3 regions of the Fundidesulfovibrio magnetotacticus genome follow, and region 3 is predicted to be linked to each of the others. Evidence: riboswitches for the same ligand, from Rfam matches in the RefSeq annotation. Region 3 holds a riboswitch; each other region holds the start of a gene.
The links. Region 3 has a riboswitch for cobalamin ahead of NNJEOMEG_RS12930 (sirohydrochlorin cobaltochelatase). Riboswitches for the same ligand answer to the same signal wherever they lie in the genome.
Positions count from the first base shown of each region.

Region 1: linked by a shared signal. The riboswitch ahead of cbpA (modified peptide precursor CbpA) and the one ahead of NNJEOMEG_RS12930 (sirohydrochlorin cobaltochelatase) in region 3 are both predicted to bind cobalamin.
Region 2: linked by a shared signal. The riboswitch ahead of NNJEOMEG_RS13315 (radical SAM protein) and the one ahead of NNJEOMEG_RS12930 (sirohydrochlorin cobaltochelatase) in region 3 are both predicted to bind cobalamin.

Region 1 is NZ_BLTE01000010.1:108,416-110,670, reverse strand. It holds gene NNJEOMEG_RS11800 (TapB family protein) at 1-624, shown strand, start outside; gene NNJEOMEG_RS11805 (MamS/MamX family magnetosome protein) at 1-8, shown strand, start outside; cobalamin riboswitch at 686-815, shown strand; gene cbpA (modified peptide precursor CbpA) at 917-1,018, shown strand; gene cbpB (peptide-modifying radical SAM enzyme CbpB) at 1,021-2,255, shown strand, end outside.
Region 2 is NZ_BLTE01000012.1:83,324-85,578, reverse strand. It holds gene NNJEOMEG_RS13320 (ribonucleoside triphosphate reductase) at 1-752, opposite strand, end outside; gene NNJEOMEG_RS13315 (radical SAM protein) at 670-1,461, opposite strand; cobalamin riboswitch at 1,684-1,875, opposite strand; gene NNJEOMEG_RS13310 (glycosyltransferase family 39 protein) at 1,908-2,255, opposite strand, start outside.
Region 3 is NZ_BLTE01000011.1:167,416-169,670, forward strand. It holds gene NNJEOMEG_RS12925 (DUF389 domain-containing protein) at 1-710, opposite strand, end outside; cobalamin riboswitch at 1,015-1,200, shown strand; gene NNJEOMEG_RS12930 (sirohydrochlorin cobaltochelatase) at 1,339-2,238, shown strand.

The sequences.
Region 1 (2,255 bases), on a different contig from region 3:
ACGACTAACGCCCCATCCGTCCGGCCTCTCAGCGTTCTGCTGCTCCTGGTTCTGGCCCTGTCCCTTGCGGGATGCGCCTCGCGCCATACCGAGGTGGCCCCGCTGCCCGCCGCCCAGGCCCCCCAGTGGAAAACCGGCGACTGGTGGCGCTTCTCCGCCAAGACCAGGAGCCCCTACGCCCTGGCCGAGCGCATGGAGGTGCGTTCCGTGGGCGACGAGATCGTCCTGACCGGCGACGGCGACCAGGCCCGCAAGGCCGTGCTCGGGCGCGACCTCTCCGTCAGGAGCTCCAACGGTTCGCTGCTGGCCTACTCCGTGGATTCGGGAACCGACGCCTACATCTTCTTCCCCCTGGCCGTGGGCCAGACCCGGACCTTCACCCAGAACGCAAGCACGGCCAAGGGCAGCGCAAGCTACACCAACACCGTCACCGTGGAGGCCTCCGAAGAGGTCACCACCCCGGCCGGGACCTTCAAGACCTTCCGCATCAAAGTGCAGAAGAGGAACACCACCGGCTGGAGCGGAACCTACACCCTCTGGTACTCCCCCGAGGTGGCCTATTTCGTGCGCATCACCGACACCCACGGCCACAACGCCGTGCTCCAGGAATTCGGCAGGAAGTAGCCCGAGGTTTGACCTTCGGACCGCGAGAGGGTATCAACCCTCTGTTTGCGTTCGACATCTCGGAACACGGTGCGAATCCGTGGCGAACCCGTCGCTGTAACCGGGGACGCGGGAGGACATGGCGAAAGCCGGTCACTGGGGGTTTCCCCGGGAAGGCCGTCCCCGCGCGGAGGATCCGGAAGCCAGAAGACCTGTCGAAACGCCGCCCCATCGGAACCTGAAGGCAAAGGGTTCCGGCAGGTTCTTCCTGCCGGAACCTTTTTTTTGTCGCAACCCCAGCCACGGAGGAAGCATGAAAGGCAAACACAAGAAGGACGTGATCGCCGTCCGCAAGTCCTGCAAGGCCGACGGCGTCGGCCTGTCCCACTACATCCTCATGGACCCCAAGAAGTAGCGATGCCTTCCACGAGCAATCAGGCGGCCCCGGAGAGGGGCCGCCACTTCAACACCGGCTCCGGCCCCGCGCTCCAACCCGTGGACATCGGCCACCGCGACTACATGGCCGTGGTGGACCCCGACACGGCCTTTTGGGCCCTGGTACGCACCGAGAAGCTGGGACAGACCCTCGCCAGCCGCAAGTTCATGAAGGCCTATGCCTCCCAGGCCGACCGCTTCGCCGAGGAGATGCGCCGCCTGCGCTTCGGGCTCACGCCCTCGGCGGTCTATTTCAACCCCACCGAGCGCTGCAACCTCAACTGCGCCTACTGCTACATCCCGGCAGCGATGCGTTCCGGCGGCGAGCACATGTCCCGAGAACGCCTTCTGGAAGCCCTGGACAGGCTCAAGGCCCACTTCGACGCCACGCTCCCGGAGGGCACGCGCCCCCAGGTGGTGTTCCACGGGGCGGAACCTTTGCTCAACCGGGAAGCCATGTTCGCGGGCATCGAGCGCCATCGGGATCATTTCCGCTTCGGCATCCAGACCAACGCCACGCTCCTGGACGAAGAGGCCATCGCCTTCCTCACCGGGCACGGCGTGGGCGTGGGCGTCTCCCTGGACGGGGCCAGCGCCGCCGTGGCCGACCGCGCCCGCGTCACCTGGGGCGGGGAGGGCGTTTCGCGCAAGGTGCTGTGGGCCATGGAGAAGCTTGCCGGGTATCCGGCCTTCAGCGTCATCTGCACGGTCACCGAAGGCAACGTTCGCACCCTGCCCAAGGTGGTGGAGTTCTTCCACAAGCACGGCGTGGGAACCTGCCTGCTGAACATGGTGCGCTGCACCCTGCTCGGCGCGCGCAAGATCAAGCCTGACGAGGATTTGGCGGCCCGCTGGTTCGTCAAGGCCCTGGAACGCTCCCACGAACTCTACAAAGAGACCGGGCGCAAGCTCGTGGTGGGCAACTTCGCCAACATCCTGCTGGCGATCCTGGCCCCCACGGCGCGCCGCCTGATGTGCGACATCTCGCCTTGCGGCGGCGGCCGCTGCTTCTTCGCCCTCGCCCCGGGCGGCGACGTGTTCCCCTGCAGCGAGTTCATCGGCCTGCCCGACTGGCGGGGCGGCAACCTCTTCGCCGACAGCCTGGGCGACATCCTGGAGAGCGCGCCCTTCAAGGCCGTGACCGGGCGCAAGGTGGAGGACATTGAGGAGTGCTCGCGCTGCGCCGTGCGGCACTTCTGCGGCTCGCCCTGCCCGGC
Region 2 (2,255 bases), on a different contig from region 3:
AGGTTGGTGAAGGGGGTCTGGCCGCCCCAGCGCGAGGTGGTGTTCAGGTTGAAGACGAACTTCTGCACGGCCTGGCGCACCTGCTGGTAGTTGAGCCCGTCGTGGCGGATAAAGGGGGCCAGGTAGGTGTCCACGTTGTTGAAGGCCTGCGCCCCGGCCCACTCGTTCTGGAGCGTGCCCAGGAAGTTGACCATCTGGCCCAGGGCCGAGTCGAAGTGCTTGGCCGGACCGGCGGACGAGCGCCCTTCCAGGTTGAAGCCCTCCAGGAGCAGGTCGCGCAGGCTCCAGCCCGCGCAGTAGCCGGCCAGGCCGAAGGAGAGATCGTGGATGTGGAAATAGCCGTGGTCGTGGGCGGCGCGCACTTCCTCGGGGTATTTCTCCAGGGCGTAGCGGGCCTGCACGGTGCCCGAGAGGTGGAGCATCAGGCCCTGGAAGCTGTGGGACATGTTGGCGTTCTCGGAGACGCGCCAGTCGGCCTTGGAGAGGTAGGTGTCGATGGTGTCGGCGATGTCCAGGAAGGCCGCCTTCTGCTCGCGCAGGGTGCGGCGCTTCTCGCGGTAGATGATGAAGCGTTTGGCCACGTCGAACAGGCGCGACTCCATGAGCACGCGTTCAACGGTGTCCTGGACGTGCTCCTGGCGGGGCACGTCCACGTCGGCGAGCTTTTCCTCAACCTTGCGCGCCAGGCGCTTGGAGAGCAGCGGGTCCTGCACGCCGCTGGCCTTGAGGGCTTTCAGGATGGCCTGGGCGATGCGCTCCAGGGACCAGGTTTCCAGGCAGCCGTCGCGCTTCTGGATCTGCAAGGGCATGTGCGGTCTCCTTCCCGGCCGGCGGGGGCAGGTAGGTTTGTTCGTTCAGGGTGAAGCACGGGGGCAGTTGCCGTCTGGCTGCGCTCACGTCATCCGGCGTGAGCTCCGGCACGAGGGTGATGCGGAAACGGAAGCGGGCGGGATCCCGCGCGGCCAGGGCGAAAACCGCCTCCAGCCGCTCGCGGGCCGCCTCCGGGGAGGCCGCCCCGCCCGTGAGGACGGGGTATTTCTCCCAGGGGCCTTTCACGTCCACGGCGAAACACGTGCGCGGGCACGCCTCGAAGAGCCGCTCCACCACGTCCGGGGCCATGCCGTTGGTGTCCACCTTCACGGGCGGCCCAAGGGCGTCGAGGGCCTGCACCAGCGGGAAGAGCCCGGGATCGAGGGTGGGCTCGCCCCCGCAGACCACCACGCCGTCGAGCCAGCGCGCCCGTGCGGCCAGGCCCTTGAGGACTGCGGAAGCGTCCAGGGCGGGATGGCGGCTGGGCGTGAAGGCCAGCGAGGCGTTGTGGCAGGTGGGGCAGCGCAGGTTGCACCCGCCCAGGTAGAGGACGGCGGCGCTGCGGCCCGGCCAGTCGCACAGCGACAGGGGCGTGACGGCCCGGATGCGGGGCAGGGGCGTGGCGGTGGCGTGGCGTGCGTGGTGTTCCATTCTCGTCTCAAAAATTCAAAGGTGCTCGTAGCAGAATCGGCAAGCCCCATGAAGTAAAAAAAGGTGCATCATTCTCAAGTGTTGCCGATATGCAATCGCAACACCTCGAAAGGCCGCGCCTTTTCAAAAACAGGCAAAACGCAACGTCGGGAAGCCGAAGGGTGGTGGGCGGACGCCTTCACGGCGGCCGAAGTCCGGCAGCCCGCCGCCCGTGCGCGGGGCGAGGCCATCGCATCCCTGGAACGTCTTCTGGCTTCCGGCCGGGTGGTGCGCGGGGCCTTCCCGGGAGCGTCTCCCAGTGGCTTACCGCCCGGTATCGTGCCGGTCACAGCAGCGCGCCTGCGACGGATTCGCACCGTCTTCCGTTTTCCAGGGCGTCGGTGGGGAAAATATTCCCGGGCTGGTGGAGTGTCAAACCGAAAGAGGAGCGCCTGCGCGCAACCCCCTCATCTGGCGTGGAAAATAGTTCCGTCGTGCACCCAGAGCTGGGCCAGGGGCCCTTGAAGGACGATCTCCACGCGCAGGGTTCCGTCGCGGGTCAGGGATGGATCGAGACGCAGGGGATAGCGCGCCGAAACAGGCGTGATGCCCTCTCCCGGGCGCTCCAGGCGCAGGCGCTCCAGGCGCGATCCGTCGGGGGCCACCTGGTAGATGGCCACCAGGGACCTTTCCCCCACGCGCGGATAGGCCGTGACATGCCCCGTGCCGGCCGGAAGCTCCGCCGTGAGCGTCGCGCAGGCCTGGCCGGGGCCGGGCGCGAGCACCGTCCAGCCGGGATACTCCGGCTCGGTGCG
Region 3 (2,255 bases):
TAGAGCACGCCGTCGCGCGTGATGGTCGTCGTGGGGACGTAGCGCACCCGGAGTTCGATGGGTCTGCCTTTCGGGTGCGCGGGCATTTTGCTCTCAACGGCGGCTATCCGCTCCGGATTCGGCGGATTGGGTCCGCGCACCACGTCGCTGATGACGGCGTTTTTGCCAGTGCCTTCGCTGAACCTCACGTCCGCCAGGTAACAACCCTCCGAACCGAGACATTCTTGCTGCAGGGCATACTTCGTGGTGGATTCGTACATCTTCCGGCCCATGGTCTCGTGCATGCTGTTGGTGAGGACCACGGCCAGCACGGCCAGGATCAGGATGCTGACGCTGTTGGTTTTCAAGAAAGTCATCAGCGACAGCCCTCGCGTGTGGCTGATGCCGCGGAAGCCCGTGAACCAAAGAACCACCGAAGATGAGAACTGGATGGCCACGATGTTGGTGAAGGTCAGCAGGAATGCGCCCAACGCCAGTTGGTGATGCCCCCGGGCCAGCATCTCTGCGGTGAGGGGCAGGTCGTTGTGGATGACCCCGATGGCCAGGGCCGTGACGACGACTCCGGCCGCGCCGACCGCCAGGGTGGCCAGGCCTTTCAGGAGATGTTTCGTGTTGCTGTCCACAAGGGCGAGGGAGACCCCCGCGATGGGGCCGAGAAGCATGGCGATGATCATCGCGCCGATGATCACGGCCGGGCTGTCAGCCTCCATGGAGCGACCTCTCATTCCTCAAGGGATGTTTTAGTCATTGGGCACGATTCTCTAGCCGCTATCAGGACGCGGGACTCGCCTCAAGGGGGAGTGATGACTTGCCTCGTGGCTGCATGCGGAAATGCGTTGATGATCGGCTGATGGCATTCGGGAACTCCCCTCCGCACAGGATGTGTGGGCGCTGTTTCGCGGCTAGGCCGGAAGGTGGATTGCCGAAGCAGCCACCAGTGCGCGGTTGCGGTGTTGGAGCGCCCCGCGTCCCGCCCTCCCGCCCCCGCGAGTTGACTTTCTCCCGCCGCCGGGGATAGCTTGACCGGGTCCGGGTGCCCCCTTCCGGGGGGAGAATAGGGAATCCCGTGGAAATCGGGAGCGGTCCCCGCCGCCGTGAGTTCCGTTTGCAATCCGCCCTTTCGCGCGCCACTGGGTCAAGCCCGGGAAGGCCGGGGCGGATGGAACGAGTCGGAAGACCTGCCCGGACCCTGTCTCAGGTTCCCGCACGGCGACGGGCTATTGCCGCGCGCGGATGCTCCGGAGGGCGAATACGGGCCGCCTCCCGCTCCCTTGTTGGGACGGAAGGCGGCCCTTTTTGCGCGCCCCGGCAACAGCCAAGCTCCAAGGGAGCAGCTCCATGCAGTCTTTCGTTCATCACCCGCGCCGCGCGGCGGCCCTGGCCCTGTGCTTCGTCCTCCTGGCCCTGGCGCCCCTGGCCTTGGCCCATGGAGGGCCGAAACCCGAGCGCGTCGGCATCCTTCTGGCGGCTTTCGGCACCACGGTCCCCAAGGCCGACCTGGCCTACAGGAACCTCCAGAAGAAGTTCGAGGCCGCCTTCCCCGGGGTGGACATCCGCCTGTGCTACACGTCCTCCATGGTGCGCCACAAGCTGGCCGATGGCAAAAAGCCCGTGAAGTTCGACTCCCCGGCCGAGGCCCTGGCCAAAATGGCGGACGAGGGCTTCACCAAGGTCGTGGTGCAGTCGCTCCAGACCATCCCCGGCGAGGAGTTCCATGCACTCTCCGAGACGGCGCGGGCCTTCTCCGGCATGCCAAAGGGCATGGACAAGGTGGTGACGGGCTGGCCCTTGCTGGCCACGGCCGACGACGTGGAGAAGACCGCCCGGGCCCTGGCGGCCCTGGCGCCCGCCGGGCGCAGGCCCGGAGAGGCCCTGGTGTTTCTGGGGCACGGCACCAAGCACCCGGCCAACATCTACTACCCGGGCCTGCAGTGGAGCCTGTGGAAGGCCGACCCCCTGGCCTTCGTGGGCACGGTGGAGGGAGTTCCCTCGCAGGAGGACGTGCTGGCCGCCCTCAAGGAGCGCGGCGTGAAGAAGGCCTGGCTCCTGCCGCTCCTGGCCGTGGCCGGAGACCACGCCCGCAACGACATGGCGGGTGACGAGGACGGCTCCTGGAAGTCCGCGCTGGCCCGAGCGGGCATCGAGGCCGTTCCCGTGCTCAAGGGCACGGCCGACGCCGACGCCCTGGCCGCCGTCTGGATCGACCACGCCCGGCAGGCCCTGGAGCGCCTGCGCTAGGGCCGACCGCTACAGGC